Regions from separate parts of the Peribacillus sp. NPDC101481 genome, predicted to be linked through region 3. Evidence: predicted binding sites of a transcription regulator. Region 3 holds the regulator's gene; each other region holds the start of a gene.
What was found. The regulator LexA, encoded in region 3, represses DNA repair genes until DNA is damaged. The targets are predictions, from matches to a motif close to CGAACATATGTTCG.
Positions count from the first base shown of each region.

Region 1: ACIROD_RS20205 (DNA endonuclease) is a predicted target of LexA. The motif match lies at 2,545-2,558, and genes of this name have one in related genera.
Region 2: addB (helicase-exonuclease AddAB subunit AddB) is a predicted target of LexA. The motif match lies at 2,622-2,635, and genes of this name have one in related genera.

Region 1 covers NZ_JBIWNJ010000003.1:309,655-313,932, forward strand. The annotation lists gene ACIROD_RS20200 (flagellin N-terminal helical domain-containing protein) at 1-1,144, shown strand, start outside; gene ACIROD_RS20205 (DNA endonuclease) at 1,631-2,473, opposite strand; gene flaG (flagellar protein FlaG) at 2,766-3,011, shown strand; gene ACIROD_RS20215 (flagellar hook-associated protein 2) at 3,026-4,278, shown strand, end outside.
Region 2 covers NZ_JBIWNJ010000002.1:565,919-570,196, forward strand. The annotation lists gene ACIROD_RS12740 (YhjD family protein) at 700-1,071, opposite strand; gene ACIROD_RS12745 (TVP38/TMEM64 family protein) at 1,362-1,976, shown strand; gene lepB (signal peptidase I) at 2,010-2,573, shown strand; gene addB (helicase-exonuclease AddAB subunit AddB) at 2,764-4,278, shown strand, end outside.
Region 3 covers NZ_JBIWNJ010000002.1:1,277,295-1,281,572, forward strand. The annotation lists gene ACIROD_RS16180 (hypothetical protein) at 1-71, opposite strand, end outside; gene ACIROD_RS16185 (glucosaminidase domain-containing protein) at 436-1,050, shown strand; gene lexA (transcriptional repressor LexA) at 1,256-1,879, opposite strand; gene yneA (cell division suppressor protein YneA) at 2,035-2,346, shown strand; gene ACIROD_RS16200 (YneB family resolvase-like protein) at 2,366-3,022, shown strand; gene ACIROD_RS16205 (DUF896 domain-containing protein) at 3,088-3,321, shown strand; gene tkt (transketolase) at 3,553-4,278, shown strand, end outside.

The DNA of each region.
Region 1 (4,278 bases), on a different contig from region 3:
ACTAGCATCGGGCATGCGCATCAACCGTGCAGGCGATGACGCAGCCGGTCTAGCAATCTCTGAAAAAATGCGTGGACAAATCCGCGGATTGGACCAAGCTTCCCGTAACTCACAGGATGCCATCTCATTGATCCAAACTGCTGAAGGTGCATTAAACGAAACGACTGACATTCTTCAACGTATGCGTGAACTTGCTACACAAGCATCAACGGATACTAATACAACTAGTGACCGTGGAGAAATACAAAAGGAAATGGATTCATTAACATCTGAAATCAACCGTATCGGTAATACTACTGAATTCAATACTCAGAAACTATTGAATGGTTCTAAGGATTCTGATACAAAACTTTCTACTGCTAGCTTGACTGGTTCAGGGGCGGCAGGTGCTGTTACAACTGGCGGTACATTAAGTCTTAAAATCGATGGGAAAGATGTCGATGTTACAATCGGAGATGGTGATGCAGCTGCTGATATAGTGACTGCTATTAATACTGCAGCAAATACTGCACTTGGAACAACTGGTGAAGAGTATGCGTCCCTTGATGGTGATGGTGCTTTAAAGCTTGATACCTTAACTGCTGGCGCTAAAGGTTCCGTTGAAATAGTTGGTGCATCTGCTGGTACTGCTTTAGCTGATTTAAAAATAAGTAGTTCTTCTTCTACGGGTACTGATGCTGGCGCAGGTCTTCAATTCCAAATCGGTGCAAATGAAAACCAAAGTCTGACACTTGAAATCGGTGACATGCGTGCTAGTAATCTAGGATTAACTGGTATTGGTGATGGATTCACTGCAACTACAAATGTAAGCAATGGTACAGATTCTAAAGGCGTTGAATCCGGTCTGGATGTTTCTAATGCTAAAAATGCATCTGCAGCAATCACAGTTATTCAATCTGCAATTGACACTGTATCAGCTGAACGTTCTAAACTAGGTGCTAACCAAAACCGATTAGAGCATACGATCAACAACTTAGGAACTTCTTCTGAAAACCTGACTGCTGCTGAATCACGTGTTCGTGATACAGATATGGCTAAGACTATGATGGAGCAAACTAAAAACTCTATCTTGGCGCAAGCATCTCAAGCAATGCTAGCTCAAGCAAATTCCGCACCTCAAGGAGTTTTACAACTTCTGAGGTAAATTTGAAGGGCGTTTTATCCAGTAATGGATAAAATTATGACTGGGTGAATTGCTGGAACTTCCTAAAGCTGCATCAACCACAACGTAACTGGAAACGGTAAGCGTGATGGTCTGAAAATGATGGAGATGACATAATGGATAATCAGCAGCCAAGCTCCTTTGAGGAAACTCTGGAGAAGGTTCAACGACTAGGATATACAGTCTAAGGTGAAAGCTATGGCAATGAAATCCGTAGGGTGGCAAAAGCCATTCGAAGTGCCCAGCCCCTTATAAGATAAGGGTGAAGATATAGTCTGTTCTATGATCGAAAGACATAGTCGCAAAGCAAGCGAACCAACAACCACAAGGAGTTTTACAACTTCTTCGTTAATTTTAGATTACCTGAAAGAGACTCTAGTTTTACTAGAGTCTCTTTTTTTATCGAAAAATATAAAGGATCGGTTAGATTAACATTATTTAGCTCCAAAATACTATCACGTTTTGGCGTTAGTTTAGTTTTTTTATTTCTTGCCATTTATAAGTAACGGACCAATAACTTCTTTTTAGCATCTTTGCAATTTCATTTGTTGTATAACCATTTTCTTTAAGTTGTCTTAGTAATTTAATTTCATCTGGAGAATAGGGTTTAGAGCGATCTGAACTGCTGGTAAGAATCGTGTAATCAGGATACTTAGATTTCCACCTGAGTATTTCTTTTTGATTTCGGAATTCCCAAGAGGTTTTATATAACATGGAAGAACAAGTTTTTGCAACAGGTTCGATTAGTTCGAGGAAACGAAAAGTTTCTTTAACAGAAGTAGTTTTTAGAATATATCCATATCCATCTTTACGAGAGCTCAGCTTTAAGGATAAATGATATGTGGTAAATATATGTTCCTTTAGTTTCTCTAATTCGTCTTTAGGATAACATTGAAGGTAAAGGTAAATATGCGGTGTGAGGTAAATAATTTTTTTATTATGATTTACCCTGTATGAGATGCTTAAAGAGCCATCATACATGTATAGAATAGTTAGGAAATGTGGTAAAATGCAATGTTTCAATAATGTGAAGGGGAGATGTTTAGTTCCATCATCACTGTAAAAGTGTGGGAATAAATTGGTGAATAATTCTAAAGAAGCGGAACGGACACATTGGCTTGCCGGAGTGATATATAATAATCCATCAAAAAAGGAAATTTTCCATTTTCGATAATCTCCCTGAGATGTGCCGTAGTGCTCCCGGTAGCTGTTGTTCTTTCTCCTGCTATTTTTATAAATTTTCGTGATTTCACCGTCACTTATAATGCTGGCATATAATATATTTTTCTGGATTTCAGTAAGATTAATTATGAAAACCTCCTTATATAAGAGTGTAAGCTCATCTTCTTAATCCCATTTTATAATGTTATCCCCTCCGATAGCGAATGTTTGTTCTCTATTTAATAATAAATCCTTTGTATGTACTGTAAAGTTCCATTTCGGAACCGATATAAAAAGTAAAGATATCATATTGGGGGCTATTTAGATGCTGGAGAGTTTGTCCACAAATATCCTTTCCTCACAACTTTGAACAGCAATCTCGGAAGGAATCAGTTCATTTTATCAGCGGGAAATGAATACGCTAGCCTATTCGGAGCAAAGTGTGGAATCTACTGATATGCCATCAAAAGAAAAGGTGCAGGAAATGGTGGATAGTTTGAACACCTTCCTGAATCCGACACATACGGCGGTTCGTTTTGAATATCATGAGAAGCTGAATGAGTACTATGTCAAGGTAGTGGATGATGTAACGGATGAGACGATCAGGGAAATTCCCCCGAAGAAGTTATTGGACTTCTATGCGGCAATGACGGAGTTTGTCGGCATAATGGTGGATGAAAAAATATAAGCGGGTGATCAATTTTGGTACGAATCAGTGGTTTAGCAAGCGGGATGGACATTGATGAATTAGTTAAGAGCATGATGCAGGCAGAACGGGTGCCATTGGATAAACTGACACAGAAAAAGCAGTATTCCGAGTGGCAGCGGGATGATTACCGTTCGATAAATACAGCTTTATCAGAATTGGATACGCTCATTCGTGATGGAATTGGGAAGCAGTCTTCCTTTATTAAAAAGAAGGTGACGGTATCGAATCCCGATGCTGTATCAGTGAGAAATGTGAATTCGACCAGTGATTTTTCCGGGAATATAAAAGTGAATGGGCTTGCCAAGGCAGCAACCATGACAAGTACAGAAAAATCAGCTGTTACCGACCCGAAAAAGAAACTATCGGAATTGGGAATCACGACTCCTCAAGATATTACGATACTGTCCATCAATAAGGATGGCGGTTTTGATACGGAAGTAAAAGATGGCGCAACAGTGGAAAAACCGTATACTCTTACCCTTAATGCGGACGATACGTTAGAAAGTGTAATAAATAAAATTAATGCAAACTCGGGAGTGACTCTATTTTTCGATGAAACGTCCCAGAAGTTTTCCATCACTGCTAAAAATACAGGTGATATAAAAGATCGGCCTGAAATTGAGTTAGGGAGTACCGGAGATTTCTTCAATGTGCTAAAAATGAGCAGTAACAATGAAGGAACTGGCGGCACAATAGGGGAAAATGCATCGATTACTTATAATGGCCTGGACATTTCCCGTCCTTCGAATACGTTTCAGATTAATGGAGCGGAAATAACGGTAAAGCAAAAAACGACGGATACAGTCACATTCTCATCAACAGCTGATGTGGATGCCATCCTGGACACGATCACTCAGTTTGTGAATAAATACAATGATGTCATTAAAAAGGTTCAAGATAAAACGGGTGAAGCTAAATATCGCTCCTTTACCCCGCTTACCTCTGAGCAAAAAAAGGCAATGACAGAGGATGAAGTGAAGCTGTGGGAAGAAAAAGCGAAGAGCGGAACATTAAAAGGGGATTCGACGTTAAAAAGCCTCTTGACCACAATGAGGTCATCCCTATACACCTCGGTGGATGGGATCACAGGAAAAAACAATCTCAGCAGTTTGGGGATCACCACCACCAAAAATTATTTGGAGGGCGGTAAATTAACGATTGATGAGGACAAGCTCCGGGCAGCCATTAGTGAGGATCCCAATGCGATTTATGATATGTTCATGGCCAATGGGCCAGAAAAGAGCGA
Region 2 (4,278 bases), 710 kb from region 3:
TTTCAAATCACTTCTAAAATGAAACTACCTATTAAAGTGATAAAAAAACATGCTCTCCCAATAAAAAGTGCCTTTTGGGGGACCTTTAATTGCTTCTCAAGGTAATATATATATCCAAAAATGAAAGACGTTCCTAATGTAAGAATAATGTAATCTGCTTCATATAAGGGTATAAAGATTTATATGTTATGAAATTTTTCTCTTTTTTTTGACCCCATTGTATAATTTCTGTCTCTATGTAACCCTTATTATCTCTTTCCGCTAACTATTCGGGAGGTCTGTACTTTCCGTCTTCTTTGTTATGTGTTTCTTCTGGATAAATCTCTTTAACAAAAGTTTTCAAAATGAAAATTGGTGCAATATACTGTGTTTAGACAAAATACTTTCTGCTATTCCAATTAAATCTAATAGATTGTACACCATATATTAGTAAAATGTTGCTATGATTGGATATAATTAAATACGTTAGCAATTAATCAAGAGGCATTTACAGAGTGTAGTTAAAATCAGAAAATCAAATTTACTCGATGGAATATCATTTGCTGATAAAGTTCCAAATAAAAAACATTATAGCTTATTCTTAACCGAAACATTCCGTTACGTTAATTCATATATTGACTGATTAAGCTTAACCTTCTCATATAAGATACTGGATGATCTAAGGCCACAAACATCCACATACATGGATGCCTGCACCCGCTAATTCCTTGAACGGTGGTTTTTTTCGAAAAGGTAATAACATAACAAGTCTTCAGTTTTGTTGCGAAGGCGGGGATTGAAATAATTATGATGTTCCTCGTATCCTTTATATATAAAACAATACATCGTGAAGGATTCATCGCGTTTGATTTCACTAACCTTAATATTCTCCTTGCGCAAATAGCGCCGCACCTCGGCAAGTTCGTCTTGAACCACTTTTAAAATATGTTCGACTAGCTCCGAATAGGGCCTTTTTAATTTAAACGGACTAATTTCGATGACCTTGAGATCCCGGTTTAAGACTGTAATAACCATAGGGAGGTAGATGGCTTTTTCAATCATATTTCGGTCATCTTCTGGAATGCGGGTCATCATGACCGCCCCTTTCTAAAATAGCGCGTTTTTAATAATAGTATGTATATTCTGCAAAACAAGAACATACGTTCTGTTTTTTTATCCTAATGTATTTTCAGTGTATATGCAAGCAGTTTTGATAAATCAAGAAATATTCGTTAACAAGATTATGTTTTCCGGAGATAGGGAAAGTATGAAGATATATGGATAATAATTCTTGCAATTTCAGGGGAAAGTGATATATCTAAAATAAACAGTTTTTAATAAGTTTATGCTGCAATGATGGCAGCATGTCGAGGGAGATAATTATGGATTTGGATACTATACGTGAGTGGTTTACACTTGATCATATATCGGCACTTATTCAGCAATATCGCTCATTCGGTCCAATTCCTGGGATCTTGCTGCCGATGTTGGAAGCATTTTTGCCTTTTTTGCCCTTAGTGGTGTTCGTGCTTGCTAATGCAACGGCTTTTGGTCTCTGGTGGGGATTTTTATTTTCTTGGATTGGTGCGGTAGCGGGGTCTTTTTTGATCTTTTGGATTATTAGAAGATATGGTCAAATGAGGTTTTTCCGATTTTTGCAAAAGCATAAACAGGTGCAGAGGTTGATGGTTTGGGTTGAGAGCCATGGATTCGGTCCTTTGTTCATATTACTCTGCTTCCCTTTTACACCCTCGGCTATCGTTAATATCGTGGCAGGACTTTCAAAAGTCAGTACCCTGCAATATGGACTTGCAGTAGTGGGTGGGAAAGCGGTGATGATTTTTACGATCAGCTTCGTAGGTTACGATTTAGTATCATTAATTCATAAGCCTGTGCGAACGATCATTATCGGAATCGTCATCTTTATCCTATGGTATGTGGGAAAAAGACTGGAAGTCAGGCTAAATAAAAGCATGAAGAGAGAAGAAGGACAATAAATTAATATATAAATGCAGTAGGGGTTGAACTAGATGGAAAAAACAAACAAGAATTCTTTATCCGATTGGATAAAACCAGCGATGATAGCTTTTGTTATTTACATCTTAATCCGTACATTTCTCTTTTCAAGCTATGATGTTGAAGGGAAGTCGATGCAGCCGACCCTTGAAGATGGAAATAAACTTGTCGTGAATAAAATCAATTACCGGATTCATGATATCAACCGTTTTGACATTATTGTTTTTCATGCTAATTCACAAGAAGATTATGTTAAGCGAGTCATAGGGATTGCAGGTGACCGAATTCGTTATAAAGATGATTGGCTTTACGTAAATGGTGAAAAAGTGGATGAGCCTTATCTTGAGAAATTCAAGGAAGGTTTCCCGGAACAGGATTTTACAGGTGATTTTACATTAAAAGAATTGACGGACATGACCAAAGTTCCGGAGGGTAAGCTTTTTGTCATGGGTGATAACCGTCTTGAAAGTGCTGACAGCCGTCATTTTGGTTATATACCGGTTGAAAATGTTGTCGGTAAAGTGGATGTTCGATATTGGCCGGTCAATGATTTCAATTTTAAATTTACAGGTGAATGATTGTGGAAGCCCCAAAATTATGTGGGCTTTTTCTTTTGGGGGAAAACGCGAACGTACGATTGGTGTTTTTTAAAGGGAAACGGTAAAATAATAGAAAGTAAATCTAATTGGAAACAGAAACCTAGTCATAAAGACGAAAGTATTTCTGGTATGATGGGTCTAGATATTATGTTGTAAGGGGGAAAAAGAGATGTCACTCCGTTTTTTACTGGGAAGATCGGGTGCAGGGAAAACTTCGAATATATTGGACGAAATCCGCTCCAAATTGGCAGAAGATCCCGAAGGAAATCCAATTATCTACCTCGTTCCTGATCAGATGACGTTTCTATCTGAATATAAATTAATTAAAACACCAGGCCTTGCCGGAATGATCCGGACACAGGTTTTCAGTTTTAGCAGGCTTGCATGGCGCGTCCTTCAGGAAACCGGGGGGATGAGCCGGCTGCATTTGGACAGTGTCGGCGTCAATATGTTGATACGGAAGATCATGGAAGATAAAAAGGAAGAGTTAAAGATGTTTCGTCGATCTGCTGATAAACAGGGGTTCATTGCGCAGATGGAGCTAATGCTGGCCGAGTTCAAGCAGTATTGCATCCAACCTGATGACATTCAAAACTATTTGCAAGAAACCTCACAGGCAGGCAGCGGCATTCAGGATAAACTGCATGATCTTGAATTGGTCTATCAGGCTTTTGAGGATGAAATGGTCAACAAATATTTAGATTCCGAAGACTATTTCACCTTGCTGATCGAGAAAATGCCAGAGTCTTCATATATAAGGAATGCGGATATATACATCGATGGTTTTTATAGCTTGACTCCACAGGAATTATTGATTGTGGAAGAAATGATGAAGCTGTGCAGGAGTGTAACGATCTCACTGACGTTAGATCAGCCCTACAGGCAATATGCCCCGGATGATTTGCAGTTGTTCAGGCAAACGGGTAATCTTTATCATCACCTTTATCAGTCTGGATTGAGGAATGGCATACCGATTTCAGAAGATCGAATCTTAAAAGGGACGGAAAGGTTTGGAAAGAGTCCAGGGCTGAATCACCTGGAAACTCATTTTGCCATTCGTCCTGCACAAACGTTTGAGCAGTCACCTGATGTAACGATCGCCCAGGCAGTTAACCGCAGAGCTGAGATTGAAGGAGTTGCCCGGGACATCTTGTCGCTGGTCAGACAGAAACAGCACCGTTTTCGTGATATTGCGATTTTAGTCCGTAATGGGGAAGCATACGCAGATATTTTACAAACCGTTTTTCGGGATTATCAAATACCCTTGTTCGTCGATTCCAAACGGACGATGCTGAATCATCCTCTGATTGAACTGATTCGTTCCACTTTGGAGATCATCAATGGCTATTGGCGTTATGAGCCGGTATTTCGTGCAATCAAGACGGAGCTTCTATTTCCGCTGCAAAAAAATCATGATAGGATGCGCGAACAGGTAGATAAGCTGGAGAACTATGTGCTGGCCCGCGGCATTAAAGGAAGCAGGTGGACGTCCAAAGAACGTTGGACCTACAGGCGCTTCCGCGGCCTGGAACTCGAGGACCGGAACCAAACGGATAAGGAAATGAAGCTTGAGCAAGAGTTGAATGAGATGAAGCAATTATTTACCGAGCCCATCTTGAAGCTCTCAAAACGTGTTAAAAAGGCTGCTAATGGCAGGGAATTGTGTGAAGCCCTTTATCTATAT
Region 3 (4,278 bases):
GTAAGAATCATGATGGTAGGAATGGCTATCACTGCATCCCAGAAGTTTGTATGGACGGTTGGGTAGTCCATGATTTCACCACCTTGAAATGAAGTTTTTAAAAATAGTTTTTGTTTTTCATCAAGGTTTTATACAAAAATAAATAATTACAAATTTAAAATTAACGAACAAGTTTTGAAGATTTTCAGTGTTCAATAGGAAAAGCCGTCAATCCATTTAATTAAATGGATTGACGGCTTTTCCTGTTTGGTAGGGAAATGGATAAATAATACTCGAAGCAGGCCACTCTAGGTAAGAAATCTATAATAAAAACAATTAGCCAAACATCAGAACCTTTTGTATGGGACTTGCTGTAACCTTTTTCATAGATGAGAATACGATAAGAATGAAGATGAACAGTGAAAAATAAAGTAAAACCATTGATGGGAGGTTCTAATGAGCAAGGAAACATTTATTAAGGAAATTGCTCCCTATGCCCAGAAAATTCAACAGGAATTTAAAATATTACCTTCTGTTGTCATTGCACAAGCTTGTTTGGAGAGTGGATATGGGACAAGTTTATTAGCAAGCAAAGGAAAAAATATATTCGGTACAAAAGGTGACTTCAAGGGTGAGTCTGTCATCATTCAGACAATGGAATATGTCAATGGCGTACCCGTTCAAGTATGGAACAAATTCAGAAAATACCCATCTTGGGAAGAAAGTCTTAGAGATCTTGCCAATTTATATGTAAAGGGGACTTCATGGAATAGAAGTCTTTATACGGCTGTCATTGGAGAAAAAGATTACAGAAAAGCACTCAAAGCAATTTTCGATGCTGGGTACGCCTCGGATCCCAACTATATTGAAAAACTGGTGAACCTTATCGAAACAAGCGATTTAACAAAATATGATGCAAGTATAGAAGAGGTTTATCATATTGTCCAAAAAGGGGATACCGTCTCTGCGCTTGCAAAAGCATACGGTTCTACACAAGTGCAGATTCAACAGTGGAACGGCTTGGTAGATCTTAACCTAATTAAAGTGAACCAAAGATTACGAGTGAAGTGAATTTTAACTGGGAGCGGTAGTTAAAGCTCTCTTTTTTATTGTAATCAGATTGTTACCAAAGTACATATTAGGCGATCATATACTTCCGTTCGTAATTAAGGACGTTTAAATTCCCATGAAAACTTGATTCTATTAAAATTCCATATGCATATTGAGAGAATTCGGGACATAGATTAAACAAACAAAAAAAGCGCGGTTAGCGCTTTTAGTGTATTTGTCTATATAAGCCTATTACTTTTCCAAGTATCGAAACATCTCGTAAAATAATTGGTTCCATATTCGAGTTCTCAGGCTGAAGCCTTATGTAATCCGGTTCCTTAAAGAATCGTTTTACAGTGGCTTCATCATCTTCCGTCATGGCCACGACGATATCTCCATTATTGGCATTGCTTTGTTGTTTCACGATGACATAATCCCCATCATGAATTCCTGCTTCGATCATACTTTCACCCATGATTTCCAGCATGAATACATGGTCATCATGTGGAACCATGCTTTCGGGAAGCGGAAAGTATTCTTCTATGTTCTCAATGGCCGTTATCGGCATTCCCGCTGTTACTTTTCCAAGTAACGGCACGTTCACGACATTGACTTTGGGAATATTGTTCGCTTCCTCCAAATTCATTATTTCAATGGCCCTTGGCTTGGTTGGGTCACGTCTAATCAGGCCTTTGCTTTCCAGGCGTGATAAATGCCCGTGTACTGTTGAACTTGAAGCAAGTCCCACTGCTTCACCAATCTCCCGTACGGAAGGTGGATACCCTTTTTGGCGGACCTCTTCTTTAATGAAATCAAGAATATCTTGCTGCCTTTTTGATAGTTTAGTCATATGTGCACCTCTTCCCCAATGTTCTTTGCTACATTATAGCATGGCCCCCAATTCTATACAAACATAAGTTCGAATTTTGTTGTTGACTGAAACAAACGTTCGTATTATAATTTGACCATAACATACGAACGAACATTCGCTTTGGAGGGATATTTATGAAAAATTTATACAAAAATTATATTTATACGATTCTATTAGCGGGATCAGTATTCATCTTTTCAATTTTATTCTCTTGTACATTGAACAATGATCCAAAAAAGGATTTCCTTTCTATAGAAGTAAGTGAAGGTGATACCCTATGGGGAATCGCTGAAGAATATGAAGAAGCAAATTTGACAAAAAAAGAATTCATTGGTTGGATAGAAGAGCATAATGGTGTCAGGGCGGATACAATTAAACCTGGTCAAGTCATCGTCATACCGGTTAAAGGGGAAGAACTTGTCCAGAATTTGGCCAGTGAGCAGTAAGCAGTGAAGGTAGGGTATTATGAAGGCGGTAATCTATTGTAGGGTCAGCACAGAAAAAGAGTCACAGGAAACATCATTGGCAAGGCAGGAAGATGAGTTAGTCAAATTGGCAGAAAAGATGGATGTTGAAGTTATATCCATAATAAAAGAGCAGGCAAGTGGTTATGAGTTGAATCGGGATGGCATTTTTGACATGCTCGAACTATTTAAAACTAAAGAAGCCGAAGTACTATTAATCCAGGATGAAACAAGGCTGGGAAGAGGGAATGCCAAAATAGCCCTTTTCCATGTCATCCTTAAAGAAAATGTTAAAATTTATACACTCTCACATGACGGGGAGCTTGAGTTATCGGATTCGGATGCCATGGTCATCCAGATAGTCGGTATTGTAGAAGAATACCAAAGGAAACTACATAATCTTAAAATAAAGCGCGGGATGATAAGAGCCGTTGAAAAAGGATACCGTCCTCAAAAAAACCTTCAGAATCAAAGGAATTCCACTGGAAGGGACCGTATGGAAATCCCTATTGAAGAAATTATTAAACTTCGGGCCAATGGATTGACATTCGCAGAAATCGCAGCCACTTTAAGGGGCTTTGGATACAATGTTTCAAAGGCTACTGTGAACAGGCGTTTTCTCGAACATCAACTGAATACAAATGAAAGTAAATCTTAGAACTTGTAATTTCGCTTTTTTTTTAATACCATGACAATATCCGGAGATTATGAAGGAGCGAAATTATGTTATCAAAAGAAAAAATAGCCCGTATTAATGAACTTTCTAAAAAGGCAAAGGCTGAAGGTTTGACGGAAGTTGAGGCGAAAGAGCAAACCCAATTGAGAAGTGAGTATTTGGAAACATTCAGAAAGTCCATGTCCGATACGTTGGAGCATGTGAAGGTCGTTGATCCAGAAGGTAATGACGTCACTCCTCAAAAGATAAAAAATATAAAAGAAAAAAGAAACTTACATTAATGCTTGGATCCTTCTGATAAAACATTCCGCTTGAGTATCCTGTTAGCATTTAGGAGTAAAAAGGGAGTGCATGCATGTATGTATTCTCCTATTTAGTTTAATCTAAATAGGGGACTTCTGTTATTATAGAAAATTGTAATATTGAGGCAGTAAATAGTGATTTTAGTTGTGATATTATGCTTGTCACTATAATATAAAGAGGTACATTACAGGAAGGGATGTTTTTACAATATGTTAGATAAATTAGATGCACTTTCTATCAATACGATTCGTACATTATCAATTGATGCAATTGAAAAGGCTAATTCCGGCCATCCAGGTATGCCAATGGGTGCTGCGCCGATGGCGTATAAACTATGGACCGAATATATGAACCATAACCCGAAAAATCCCGATTGGTTTAATAGAGATCGCTTTGTTCTTTCAGCTGGACATGGTTCTATGCTGTTATACAGCCTTCTTCATTTATCGGGCTATGGCTTATCTATCGATGATTTGAAAAGCTTCCGTCAATGGGGCAGTAAAACTCCAGGACATCCTGAATACGGTCATACGGCTGGTGTTGATGCAACAACCGGGCCGCTTGGACAAGGTATCGCAATGGCAGTAGGAATGGCAATGGCTGAACGTCACTTGGCAGAAAGCTATAACCGCGATTCTTATAATGTGGTCGATCACTATACATATGGCATTTGTGGAGATGGAGATTTAATGGAAGGTGTTTCTGCAGAAGCCGCTTCATTAGCTGGACATCTACAACTCGGAAGACTCGTTGTTTTATATGATTCTAATGATATTTCTCTTGACGGCGACTTAAGCCAATCATTTAGTGAAAGCGTAGCAGACCGGTTCAAATCTTATGGATGGCAATATATCCGCGTTGAGGATGGGAATGATCTTCAGGAAATTGCTAAAGCGATTGAAGAAGCGAAAACCGACGATGCACGCCCAACATTA